Regions from separate parts of the Pseudoalteromonas sp. PPB1 genome, predicted to be linked through region 3. Evidence: predicted binding sites of a transcription regulator. Region 3 holds the regulator's gene; each other region holds the start of a gene.
The links. The regulator sigma-54, encoded in region 3, starts transcription at its own class of promoters, with help from an activator protein. The targets are predictions, from matches to a motif close to GTTGGCACGNNNNTNGNNT.

Region 1: the regulator sigma-54 is predicted to act here: its motif matches at 1,939-1,957, upstream of IY568_RS18530 (DUF2726 domain-containing protein).
Region 2: the regulator sigma-54 is predicted to act here: its motif matches at 2,678-2,696, upstream of glnA (glutamate--ammonia ligase).

What each region holds. Positions count from the first base shown of each region.
Region 1 covers NZ_JACEQV010000021.1:35,513-40,118, reverse strand. Annotated here, with positions in the region: gene IY568_RS18540 (cobalamin biosynthesis protein CobD/CbiB) at 1-474, opposite strand, end outside; partial or broken gene mtnN (5'-methylthioadenosine/S-adenosylhomocysteine nucleosidase) at 476-1,182, opposite strand; gene IY568_RS18530 (DUF2726 domain-containing protein) at 1,310-1,900, opposite strand; gene folE2 (GTP cyclohydrolase FolE2) at 2,045-2,965, opposite strand; gene arcB (aerobic respiration two-component sensor histidine kinase ArcB) at 3,237-4,606, shown strand, end outside.
Region 2 covers NZ_JACEQV010000014.1:137,053-141,658, forward strand. Annotated here, with positions in the region: gene typA (translational GTPase TypA) at 159-1,979, opposite strand; gene glnA (glutamate--ammonia ligase) at 2,755-4,161, shown strand; gene IY568_RS15540 (DUF4124 domain-containing protein) at 4,393-4,606, shown strand, end outside.
Region 3 covers NZ_JACEQV010000001.1:480,753-485,358, reverse strand. Annotated here, with positions in the region: gene mgtE (magnesium transporter) at 1-397, opposite strand, end outside; gene IY568_RS02150 (HPr family phosphocarrier protein) at 577-855, opposite strand; gene rapZ (RNase adapter RapZ) at 852-1,697, opposite strand; gene IY568_RS02140 (PTS sugar transporter subunit IIA) at 1,710-2,165, opposite strand; gene hpf (ribosome hibernation promoting factor) at 2,168-2,455, opposite strand; gene IY568_RS02130 (RNA polymerase factor sigma-54) at 2,481-3,989, opposite strand; gene lptB (LPS export ABC transporter ATP-binding protein) at 4,034-4,606, opposite strand, start outside.

The sequences.
Region 1 (4,606 bases), on a different contig from region 3:
GAAATGCCGCATGCCACGTAATGCCAGGCTGTCCAGGCATGCTTTGCATATGCCCATCAAAGACAGTTTCTCCACATCCCGCTTTACCATAGCGCCAAGTAACTGGCGTGCAGCCGCTTTTTGTTGTTGTTTGAGTAAAATCGCAATCCGCTTGGCACGCCGTTCGTGTTGAATATCCAGACAGAAAAATAATACCAGGCCACCAAGCCATTGAGGGTAGAAAGACAAATAGCCCAGAGCGGCCAAAATGAGCAAGATGATCAGCATTGGCAGGATAAATGCCATACTGCCGGATAGCAGTTGATAGCTATTTGGTGCCTTAGGACGGTAAACTTTTTGAGCCAGATTAGTAAACAACAGCGTCATGACGACATTGGGGTGATACAGGCTGGAGGTTCTGAATCCTATCGCGCTGAGTGTTGCCAGTAAGAAAATCAGCAAGCCCATGTGGGCTTGCAAATGTTCAGTTAACACCTTACAGCGAAACCTGATCCAGCTTTGCCAACAGGGCAATAACCAGCTTCGAAGAGTTTACAGAGGCAACTTCCAGGTAGGCGTCAAATGATTGCGGCGATTCTTTGCCGGCGATGTCTGACAGCGAGCGGATCACGACAAACGGGGTGTGTAACACGTGACAGGCTTGAGCAATTGCGGCGCCTTCCATTTCAACCGCCAGCATGTGTGGGAAGTCCTGGCGCGTCTTGTCAATGCGGACTGGATCACACATGAATGAATCACCGGTACAGATTTGGCCTACTTTTGTCTGAATGTCTGTCAGTTCACCGACACTTTGCTGAGCGGCTTCAACCAGAGCTGAGTGTGCGCTAAAGCCTGCTGGCATTTGTGGTACCTGACCCAGTTCATAGCCAAATGCAGTGACGTCAACATCATGATGTCTTACTTCTGACGAGATCACGACATCGCCGACGTTCAGCTCAGGATCAAAGCCGCCGGCTGAACCTGTATTAATCACACAGTCAGGGCTGTAGTTGTCGATTAGCAGCGTCGTTGCACTGTCGCGGCCACTTTGCCAATACCAGACTGAACCAGAGTTACCTCATGTCCACCTAGTTCACCGTGATAAAAGGTGAAACCGCCTTTAGTTGCGGTTTGTGTATTGTTCATTGCGTCACGCAGGATTGTGACTTCCTGTTCCATCGCGCCAATAATACCTACTTTCATAATCTTCTCTTATTTTTTAACCGTGTTGCTCATTATATATCAAAACTGGTGTTAGAAAATATGATGTTAGGCAGGTTAAAACGTTTTGCTGTCAGCCCTGAGTTGGGCCGACAGTGAGTGTGGCAGGCTAAATTTCTGCCAGTTGGGTTGCCGCGGCTTTGGCCTGAGACGGTGAAAGTACCGCAGGTTTGTAATTGCGATTGCGAGGCTTGCCCTGTGGCTCTGGTTTCTTGCCTAGTTTAAACAGGATGGCAGCCCGCACTTCAGCGCTTTTGTAACCACTTTTTACCTTCATGCGAATATGTGGGATCCCGGCTGACTCCAGCGCACCGCTGACGAACCAGTCTTTTTGTGCTTTGTGGCCGTTTTTATTGGCGTTGTTTACCAGATCAACGGCAGCGACAATATTGAGCGTTTCTTTGTCAACCAGCACATAATCGAGCTGCTTATTTTGCGCTTTGGTGATGGCAGCCCGGCGTGCCTTTTTGGATAATCCAGGTTTACACTCGATAATTTCAATCAGCTTAACTCTGCTGACAATCTTAAACTTGTCACCTACTGAACGCTCTAATAGCTGTAAAAAGGAGGCTTCGACTGTTGTGAATACAGATTCTTTTCGATTAAACGGATAGGGGTTACCGCCGTTATCCGTATATTTTGAAATAACAATGGAAGCAATAACGACCAGCGCCAGAATAGATAATAATGTTAGTTCCATAAATCACTCCACGACAACAATTTGACTTGCAAATTATTAAGCAAAGAGTGTGCCTAAAGTGATTTTTCTGAATGCTGAAGAATTAAAAACGCTCGGCGGTTTGGGATGGCCGAGCGGATAAGGAAAGCACAGTGCTTGACTGGATCAAGCGCGGTAGCCGTCTTTCAGGCCTTTTACGGCATATGCAACGGCATCGTGTGCATGCAAAGATTCGTAGTGGTTTATCTTTATATAGTAGTCTGGGTAGTTTTCAGCTTCAAACAAGGCTTTGAGTTTTCTGGCGGCGTCTTCACAGAACATCAGGTTCTGACCGTTAAGGCGGGCAAATTCTTGCTCATCTTCACGTTTAACCGCTGCCTGTACAGGCGTTTTTAGTTCATCTTCTACCATGTTTACCAGACCCAAGATGTCAAACTCCTGACAATGCTCATCCAGTTTGACCTTGATATTCGTTACAGAGCGTTGTGAGTGCGGTGTTGCCAGGATGCCTTCAGTGGTGCCTAACCAGGCATGAACACTGGCATGATCAAGTGGCTGATCGGTAAACTTTTCTTCAAAGGCATTTTGGATCAGCTGACGGGCAAGGGCTGCAGAGCAAGGGCAAGTTGATGAGTAAGTAACATCAACGGCTAATTCCAGATTAAACTGGCCGTTTGCCAGGTTAGCGGTGATCACAACAGGGTAGTTTTTCCAGCCTTGCTTACCACTTAATAAGGAAGCACGGCGCAGTGGTAATTCGAAATGAAACGTTACCTTAGCGCTGTGGCTCAGTCCTTCATGACTGGTGATAAAGCTATCCAGAACCGAGCGAATCGCCGCGGGTGTCAGTGTCTGTTCACAGGACAGCGAGTCGAGTGCCAAAAATAACCGTGACATATGGATACCTTTCGCATCTTCCCTGTCCAGGCTGACAAACGCATCCGCTTTGGCTGTTACGGGCGTATCATTCAAGCCTTTACTTGATAACAGTAAAGGTAGCTCGATATTTCCCATTCCGACCCAGTCTAGCTTGCCTTCTTGTAAGGCGTCTGCAGAATGTGCAATGTCAGGCATTGAAGTTGGCATTTGAACTCTCTTAATCACGACTATCAGGGTTGGGCATGTTACACCAAAATGTCACAACTTGCCGAGCCCGCAGGAAAAATTCTGGTAAAAAAATCGCCCAAGTGTGCAAAATTTCGTACGCCGATGTCGACTTTCTACACATCCACAAAAGGCACTGAATACGGGCGCTACAGAGGTTATTTTAGTTTGTGCAATGTCGCCTGCGACCTTTGGTCACTCGCTTCTGTGTTTTGGTCAGGTATAATGTAGGGGTTAACTAGGTGATTTTATTATGCTTGACTCTTCATTTGGGACCTGGGCCCGAATTTTATCGAATTTGATTAAAAACTACGGAGACCGCTGGGCTGGGGTTGTGGCCTATGCTTTCGTACTGATTGTGTCTCTGGTTTTGGCGTGTATGTTTTACTACGTGGCGCTCGGTGAAGTCACACTGGTCAATGTGCTGTCGGTGGTGTTATTTGCCGCATTAACCTCTCCATTACTGCTTTCTGTTGCTATCTATGCAATGCGTCAGCTGGATGCGTCGAAAGAGTATCTTGAATCCGCCACACAACAAGAAAAACTGCTCAACCAGACACTCAAAGACAACATTAACCGGCTCAATAACGAAATTGACGAGCGGAAAATGGCGCTGCATGCAAAGCACCGGGCAATCGCAGAATTGCGTAAAGAAATCTCGGAGCGGCGCAAAGCCGAGCAAGAGCTGGCTCAGCAGAGTATGTTACTGCGTAGTATCGTAGATTCCTCTCCTGACTTATTCTATTACCGAGATGAGCGGGGCGTATTTGCGGGTTGCAACAAGAAGTTTGAACAAGTCATTGGCAAAACCAGTGAACAACTGATCGGCCACACGGTACAGGAAGTGTTTGGTGAACAGGATGTTCCGAGGGTACTGCAAACTGATGAGCAAGTGATTGAGACCCAGCAATCGATTAATGTTGACGTAGAATACCCGGTCGCCAATGAAAACTGCTGGTTTGAGATGCGTAAACTGCCCTTCATTAATGATGATGGGGAATATATCGGGCTGCTGGCGTTCGGTCGTGATATTACCAGTCGTAAAGAAGCGGAGCAGGCACTGGAAACGGCCTATAAAGATAAAGGGAAATTTATTGCCACGTTGAGCCACGAATTACGCACACCGCTCAACGGCATTGTCGGTCTGACACGTATGTTATTGGACACTGAACTGACAAAACAACAAAAAAGCTGGTGCAATACTGTTTTCTCCAGTGCTGAAACTTTAGGTAATATCTTCAATGACATTATCGATCTGGATAAGATAGACAGGGAGCAGCTTGATATTGCCACAGACAGCATTAATGTGTCGGACTTTATCAATGATGTTGTCAACTTTGCAGGCCTGATAGCGGAACAAAAAGCCCTTGAGTTCAATATCAAGCGTTCAGGTATGTTGGATATCTATGCGCTGTTAGACCCAACTCGTTTGCGTCAGGTGTTGTGGAACCTGATCAACAATGCTGTGAAGTTTACTCACCGAGGTGGCGTTACTCTGGAGTGTCGTCGCGAAAACCGTGTTGATGGCCCCTGGTTGTCGATCAGTGTCATCGATACAGGTGTGGGGATCCCTTCTGATCAACAAGATCGCATTTTCGACATGTATTACAAAGCACCCGATGC
Region 2 (4,606 bases), on a different contig from region 3:
AGAAAAACACCTGAGCCTGGTGCTGGATCCCAGCGCTATTTTCTACTCAGGTCATTTGCAATGACGATGAACCGGAAGAAATAAAAGCCCTCTTGCCGAGAGCAGCAACAAAAAAACGCCGCGAATGCGGCGTTTTCTAGTATTCGACAAGTAATTGCTTACTTGGCCTGACGGCTCGCGCGCTTACGCTCGCTCTCTGTCAGTAGCTTCTTACGAATACGGATGCTTTCTGGTGTTACTTCTACCAGCTCATCGTCATCGATGAATTCAAGTGCCTGCTCAAGCGTCATGATGATTGGCGGAACCAGGTTCTGCGCTTCATCAGTACCAGATGCACGTACGTTGGTTAGCTGCTTACCTTTCAGGGCATTAACAGTCAGGTCGTTATCACGTGCGTGAATACCGATGATCATCCCTTCGTACACTTCTACACCGTGACCAATGAACAACTTACCACGGTCTTGCAGGTTGAACAGGGCGTTAGTCAGCGCTTTACCAGCCGCGTTTGCAATCAGTACACCGTTCTTACGTTGACCAATGTTACCACCTTTGTGTGGACCATAGTGATCAAACGTGTGGTACATCAGACCAGAACCTGAAGTCAGCGTCATGAAGTCAGTCTGAAAACCGATCAGGCCACGAGAAGGCATCACGAAGTCCATACGGATACGGCCTTTACCATCTGGTGCCATGTCCGTCATTTCTGCTTTACGCAGACCCAGTTGCTCCATAATTGAGCCCTGGTGCTCTTCCTGAACGTCAACCGTCACGGTCTCATACGGTTCTTCCAGTTGGCCGTCTACTTCGCGCAGGATTACCTCTGGACGAGATACTGCCAGCTCGTAACCTTCACGACGCATGTTTTCAATCAGGATGCCTAAGTGCAATTCACCACGGCCAGATACGCGGAAGCTATCCGGGTTATCAGTTTCTTCAACGCGCAATGCAACGTTGTGTACCAGTTCCGCCTGAAGACGCTCAAGAATGTTACGTGAAGTAACGAATTTACCTTCCTGACCAGAGAACGGTGACGTGTTTACAGAGAAGGTCATGGTTACTGTCGGCTCGTCAACAGATAGCGCAGGTAGCGCTTCTACTGCGTTTACATCACACACAGTGTCAGAGATTTTCAGCTCACCCAGACCTGTGATAGCGATGATGTCACCCGCCTGTGCTTCTTGCGCTTCGTGGCGATCAAGACCAAGATACGTCAGAACCTGACCGACTTTACCGTTACGTGTCGTGCCATCAGCACCAACGATAGTCACCTGCTGGTTGACTTTAACGGTACCACGCTTGATACGACCTACACCGATTACACCAATGTATGAGTTATAGTCCAGCTGAGAGATCTGCATCTGGAAGTCACCCTCTGGATCTGCATCCGGCTGGCCAACTTGCTCTACGATAGCTTCGAACATAGGCTGCATGTTGTCAGACGGTTCGTCCAGGTCTAATGTCGCCCAACCGTTAATCGCTGATGCGTAGATAACCTGGAAGTCCAGCTGCTCGTCAGTCGCGCCTAAGTTATCGAACAGGTCAAATACCTGATCCATAACCCAATCAGGACGTGCGCCTGGCTTGTCGATCTTGTTGATAACAACGATAGGTTTCAGACCCAGCGCGAATGCTTTTTGCGTTACGAAACGCGTTTGTGGCATTGGACCTTCTTGGGCATCAACCAGTAGCAATACTGAGTCAACCATTGAAAGTACACGTTCTACCTCACCACCAAAGTCGGCGTGTCCCGGGGTGTCTACGATATTGATGTGGTAGTCATTCCACTCGATGGCCGTGTTTTTCGCCAGGATGGTGATGCCACGCTCTTTTTCAATATCATTCGAGTCCATGACACGCTCTTCGTTGCCACCGCGTGTCTCTAATGTGCCAGATTGTTCCAGCAGCTTATCGACTAGGGTAGTTTTACCATGGTCAACGTGCGCGATGATCGCGATATTTCTTAACTTTTCAATGCTCATATTTTTACTCAGAGAAGTTGGCCCTCAGTGATCCTAGTCGAATCGCGCAAAAATGCGCACCTAAGATGCCGATCCACAATTAAAGGTCGCGTATTATCCCCTAATAATGTGACAGATGAAAGTTTATCCAGCGTTTTTTTCTGCTCAGTATGCCTAAACACGCAATTGTCTGCGCCCAATGAACCGACTCAGAAGAGAACAAACAGTAAGGACTGTCATTAAGGCAACAAGTTTGCACCAGAGCACCAACCCCCTGATCCGGCCACAACTTTTAATCCTGACAGACAAGCGTGAAGTCAGTATGACGGCTCGCGTCATCCTGAAAAAAGGTGACTATTGAGACGACAACGCCGCTCAGGCCAAGCGACTCTGAAACCTTGCTCACCGCCTTTGCTCATACTGGTCGCACTCTGACATATCACAGCAAGCTCCGGCACTATGCACTTACAAGATACGACTCATCGGGTCTGTGCACTTGCATGCAGGCACTTTTATCCTGTCCATCTAGCTTGCCACCGCAACGAGAAATAAAATACGCTCTGACCCGCAGGATACGGTTTCAACTGTGCTAGATTAAAACCGTGCATAACGCACCCACATGGTGCATCAACAGTATTCTTAACGCACCAAATTAGTGCAAAACTGTTTTTTATTTGTTTAGATATAAACTAAACCCTTTATAAACATGTAGTTAAAAAATTGGCACGAATAACGCTTAGTAGTGCGCAAATGCAGAGCACTGCAACAAAATATAACCCTACGAGTCGGAGGACACATGTCACAATCGGTTTTAGATCTTATTAAAGAACATGACGTTAAATTTGTTGATTTACGTTTCACGGATACTAAAGGTAAAGAGCAACACGTTTCTATTCCTCATCACCAGGCCGATGAAGACTTCTTTGAAGATGGCAAAATGTTCGACGGCTCATCTATCGCAGGTTGGAAAGGCATCAACGAATCAGACATGGTACTGATGCCAGATGCAACGACTGCTAAGCTAGACCCTTTCTCAGAAGAGACCACTCTGATTGTACGTTGTGACGTGCTTGAGCCTTCAACTATGCAAGGGTATGAGCGTGACCCGCGTTCTGTTGCAAAACGTGCTGAAGACTACATGCGTTCTACCGGCATTGCTGACACAGTATTGTTCGGTCCTGAGCCTGAATTCTTCCTGTTTGACGACGTCAAGTTCAAAACAGATATGTCTGGCTCTATGTACAAGATTGATGCGCAAGAAGCGAGCTGGAACTCAGATAAAAGCTACGAAGAAGGCAACATGGGCCACCGTCCTGGCGTCAAAGGCGGTTACTTCCCGGTTGCACCCGTTGATTCGTCAGGTGACTGGCGTAGTGCAACCTGTCTTGTTCTGGAAGAAATGGGTCAGGTTGTAGAAGCACACCACCATGAAGTAGCAACAGCGGGTCAGAACGAGATCGCAACGCGCTTCAATACGATGGTTATCAAGGCTGACGAAATTCAGGAAATGAAGTACGTTATCCACAACATGGCACACCTGTATGGCAAAACGGCGACCTTCATGCCTAAGCCTGTGGTTGGCGACAACGGTTCAGGTATGCACTGTCACCAGTCACTAGGTAAAGATGGTAAAAACATCTTTGCTGGCGACAAGTACGGCGGCCTGTCTGAAGACGCGCTTTACTACATCGGTGGTATCATCAAGCACGCTAAAGCCATCAACGCGTTTGCCAATGCTTCAACTAACTCTTACAAGCGTTTGGTACCTGGCTTTGAAGCACCTGTTATGCTGGCGTACTCTGCACGTAACCGTTCTGCGTCAATCCGTATTCCGGTTGTCCCGTCTGAAAAAGCACGTCGTATTGAAGTCCGCTTCCCGGATCCAACTGCCAACCCTTACCTGGCATTCTCTGCCATGCTGATGGCAGGCCTTGATGGTATCAAAAACAAGATCCACCCTGGCGATGCAATGGACAAAGACCTATACGACCTGCCAGCTGAAGAAGCTGCAGAGATCCCTACCGTTGCCTCTTCACTGCAAGAAGCACTGGACTCTCTGGACGCAGACCGTGAATTCCTAATCCAAGGTGGCGTATTCACTAACGACCTGATCGACGCGTACATCGCATTGAAATCTCAGGAAGTTGAAAAGCTGAACATGACAACTCACCCGGTTGAGTTCGAAATGTACTACAGCGTATAAGCTGGTTTTCAGTGTTCTGGTGTGTGTGAGCTGTTACAGCTGACACACTGCGCGATCCGGAATGCTTATTTCAGCTGCATTCACTCACTGATCAGTCCGCTGGTCGTGAAAGAACAGGCTGACTCTGCGCTCTTAAATCATATGTGTTCTCAAGCCCGCAATGCGGGCTTTTTTCATGCCGGTGCAATGGTAAACTTGCGCTAAAAGCACTAAAGTTATAGCTGGTAATGTGTGTCTTTTAAGCAAGGTGAAATCGTGTTGCGGCTTTATTGGGTGATTCTCTGTTTGGTGTACAGCGCAAGTGCTGTGTCAGATCAAAAAGTCTACCGCTGGAAAGACGAAAATGGTAACTGGGTCTATTCGGATGTGCCAAAAAAAGGCTCTGAGAAGGTCAAATTGAGCACCAATATGCTCACCATGCCAGCGACTGACACCAGTATTTTAA
Region 3 (4,606 bases):
ACAGTGCCTGGGTTGCTCGGGCTCTGTCTTGCGAGTCCATGGCACCGATAACGTCCTGATAGACGGGATCTGGCAAGCTTCTCAGGACTTCACCGAGATCATCATCATCCATGTCTTCTGTCGCCGCAGCGATCAGCTCTGGCTCCATTTTGGCAATGATGCTGAGTCTCACATCTTCAGACAGCTCTTCAAGCACGTCACCCTGTATATCCGGGTCAACCAATTGCCAAAGCAGGGTTCTGATTTTATGTGGGGAGGACTCCAGCAATAGCGCGGTGTCGCAGGGTGGAATTTCGGCTAAGGTTCGCCTGACTTGAACAAACTGACCACTGTTAAGGGCATTCGTAACTTGCTGCAATAGCTCCAGTGTGTAGTCTTGTTCAAAAGCTTCAGGCATAGGCATCCCAGGTTGGATAGTCGACAAGTAGGCTTGTCAACGAGTATATAGCGCATTGATTATAGGCTTATGATAATTATAGCTGTTTTAATATCAATTGGTATATCTAAAAAAAGCGAAGAAAGCCGTCATGAAGCGGCAGTTTTGTGTCTGTCTGATCGGAGAAAAGCGAAGAGGAGTTACTCTGATTCGTTAAATTTATCTGCAATGAGATTGCCAATGGCATGTAAAGCGCGTTCGGCATCTGGCCCTTCGCAGACGACTTTGACTTCTTTGCCCTGACTACTTTCAAGTAGCAATAAAGCCAGTACACTGTCACCCTCTGCTTCTTTACTGCCCTGAAACAGCGTGATGTTGGCATCGAACTGAGTGGAGAGTTCTGCCAGCACACTGGCTGCACGAGCGTGTAGCCCCAGCTTATTCTGGATCAGAAAGGTATCTTCAAAGCGTTGTGTCATTTTTCTTGTTCGCGGTGATGGATCTTCACATTGTTGTGGGTGCGGGCAAAACGCTCACCTAACGTTTGGGCAAGATATACGGAACGGTGTTGTCCACCAGTACAGCCAATTGAAATGGTCAGGTAGCTGCGGTTATTGCGTTCCAGATGGGGCAACCAGGTTTGCACAAAGGTCTGGATCTGCCAGGTAAATTTTTGCACTAAGCTGTGGCTAGACAGGTAATCAATAACAGGTTTATCTAAACCGGTTAACGGTTTAAGGTCTGGTTCCCAGTGTGGGTTTGGTAAAAAGCGGGCATCAAACACGTAGTCGGCTTCTTTCGGAATACCATGCTTAAAGCCAAAGGACTCAAAGGTGATGATTAATTGTTTGTCCTTTTTACCGAGGATCTTTTCCCGGATACGCTCTGCCAGCTGGTGGATACTCATGTCCGTGGTATCAATGGTGATATTGGCGCGGCGGATAAGCGGGTCAAGCAGCTCTTTTTCTTTTTTGATTGCTTTGTCCAGCGACAGATCGGCCAATGACAGCGGGTGCAGGCGGCGTGTTTCTGAAAAGCGACGGATCAAGATCTGATCTTCACTGTCCAGATAGAATATGTTGGGTTCTGCAAATCCGGGGAGGTATTCCAAAATATCGTCGAGTTCTTGCTGATCTTTTGGCAGGTTACGTACGTCAACGCTCACGGCAATTTTATCATAGCTGTCTGACACACTGCGCACCAATGCAGGCAGCAAGTTGACTGGGATATTATCGGCGCAGTAATAACCCAAGTCTTCCAGCACGCGAAGGGCGACCGATTTTCCTGAGCCAGAACGACCACTGACAATAATTAACTGCACAGAAACTCTCCGTTAGTTGTCAAACTCTTCAATTATCGCGAATAACTCCTGATCATTGTGAGCTTGTCTGATACGTTTACAAAACACCTTGTTTTTAAGTTTATCAGCGATCGTTGCCAAGGTCTGCAAATGTTGTTGATTTTCTCCCTCGGGTACGATGAGTGCCACAAAAATGTCGACGGGTTGATTGTCAATGGCATCAAAGGCAATGCCTTGCTGATTAACAAGCAGCATAGCCACCACTTTATCTATGCCTGCCATGCGGCCATGGGGCAGGGCTATCCCTTTTCCGATCCCCGTACTACCGAGTTTTTCGCGGCTCAATAGCGCATCAAGGATGTCATGGGCATTACTGTCTGGAAGCTGGCTTTGAGCCAACTCACTGATGTACTCTAAAATACGTTTCTTACTATTAAAAAGGACCGCAGCTTTGCTGCAGTCCTGTGAAATCAATGAGCTTAGTTTCATGATTAATGTCGAGTTAGCTTCTCTTTGTGCTTGATCACCTGGCGGTCAAGCTTATCGATAAGTCCGTCTATTGCGGCATACATATCCCGGTGTTCGGTTGAGGCAAAGATTTCTCCCCCGTTCACATGTAATGTGGCTTCTGCTTTTTGGATGAGCTTTTCGACATCTAGGATAACATGCACATTATTGATGTGATCAAAGTGCCTTTCTAGCTTCGCAAACTTGTTTGTTACATAGTCTCTTAACGAATCGGTGATTTCTACATGTCGACCAGTTAAATTTAGTTGCATAAGCATTTTCCTTCTGTAGTTACGTCTAAATCAGGCTTTTACGCTGATTGGACGGTGGGATAGCCAAAGACTCTCGGTATTTGGCAATTGTACGTCTAGCCACTTTGATCCCTTGATCTGCCAATACGTCCGCAATCTTGCTGTCACTCAAAGGTTTAGCTGTATTTTCTGCGGCAATTAGCTTTTTGATCAATGCTCTGATTGCAGTCGAAGAGCATTCTCCTCCGTTTTCAGTGCTGACATGGCTTGAGAAGAAATACTTCAACTCATAGATACCGCGTGGCGTGTGCATATACTTTTGAGTTGTTACACGTGAAATCGTGGACTCATGCATGTCGACCATTTCGGCCACATCATTCAGTACCATCGGCTTCATTGCCTCGGGGCCATGTTCAAAGAATGCCTGTTGTTGCTGCACAATGCAATTAGTAACTTTTAATAAAGTTTCATTGCGGCTTTCCAGGCTCTTGATGAACCATTTTGCCTCTTGCAAGTGTGAACGAATAAACTGACTATCTGTGCTGGACTTGACTGAACGGGACATCGCAGCGTAGTGGTCATTCACTCTAATTTTTGGCATTGAATCGGGGTTGAGTTCAACAACCCAGCGACCTTTCACTTTTTTAACCGACACATCCGGGATCACATAGTCTGCTTCTTCTTGCACTATGCTGGCGGCAGGTTTCGGGTTTAGGCCGTGGATCAGGGTCATTACTTCTTTCAGATCCGCTTCTTTGAGTTTGGTTTTTTTCATCAAAGTGCGGTAATCCCGGCTGGCTAACAGATCTATGTGCTCAGTCAGAATTTCTTTGGTCTGTGCAAGCCAGGGGGTATTTGGGTCAAACTGGTTGAGCTGAATGCACAGGCATTCTTGCAGGCTGCGTGCAGCAATCCCAACGGGGTCAAATAGTTGGATCCGTTTCAGTACGGCCTCTACTTCATCCTGCTCAATTAGCTCGTCATCGTTGTCCTGATTCATGCTTTCGACGATGTCTTCGCAGCTGATGGTCAACAGGCCTGCGTCATCAACCGCTTCTACAATTGCAAGGGCGATGGCTCTGTCTGTTGGACTAAAAGGCGTCAGTTCCAACTGCCACATCAGGTATTCTTGCAATGTCTCAGTCGTTTTACCCTGGTAAATGGTTTCGTCTTCCGGCATTGGGCCTGAACTGCTTGCCGGTGCGGCACTGATGTACTCATCCCAGGTTACGTCCATTGCCAAATCGTCGCTGACGGTGTCTTTGTTTAGTGCAGCATCGCTGTCTTGTTCGTAGTCGCTGACAGCCGCCTCTTCATAGCTGTCGTTGTCACTCGTTGTAGGTTGTTCCAAATCGGAATCCGACTTGGACTGAGTTTCATTATCTTGTGATTCAGACTCACCTTCTTCCACTTCCAACAAAGGGTTGCTATCAAGCGCTTCTTGGATTTCTTGTTGGAGATCTAGCGTACTCAACTGTAACAGACGAATAGCCTGTTGCAGTTGTGGTGTCATTGTCAGTTGCTGCCCCATGCGCAGCTGTAGCGATTGCCTCATGTATCTCTAACAATCCTTTTTGTTATTTACTTCTAATTTTATAACTATAGCCTGAATTGCTCACCTAGGTAGACATCCCGCACGGTTTGATCGGCCAGAACATGCTCCGGGGTGCCTGCTGCTATCAGTTCACCATGTGACACTATATAAGCTTTCTCACAGACGTCCAGCGTTTCACGCACGTTGTGGTCAGTGATCAGTACGCCTATCCCACGGTTTTTCAGGTGTTCTATAATTTTCTTTATATCTAACACTGAAATAGGATCAACGCCAGCGAAAGGCTCATCTAATAAGATAAATTTTGGATCTGCCGCAAGGGCGCGGGCAATTTCTACCCGGCGTCGTTCACCGCCCGATAGTGCCATACCCTGGCTATCGCGAATATGCTGGATATTAAACTCATCTAACAGCTCATTGAGGATGACTTCTCGTTGTTCTTTGTTCAGCTCTTTACGAGTTTCTAAAATGGCCATCAGGTTCTGATAGACGGTCAGCTTGCGAAAAATAGAGGACTCTTGTGGCAGGTAACCAATACCAAGTCTTGCTCGGCTATGCATTGGCAATAAGGTAATGTCTTGTTCGTCAATATGTATGCTGCCCTTATCACTGGGCACCAG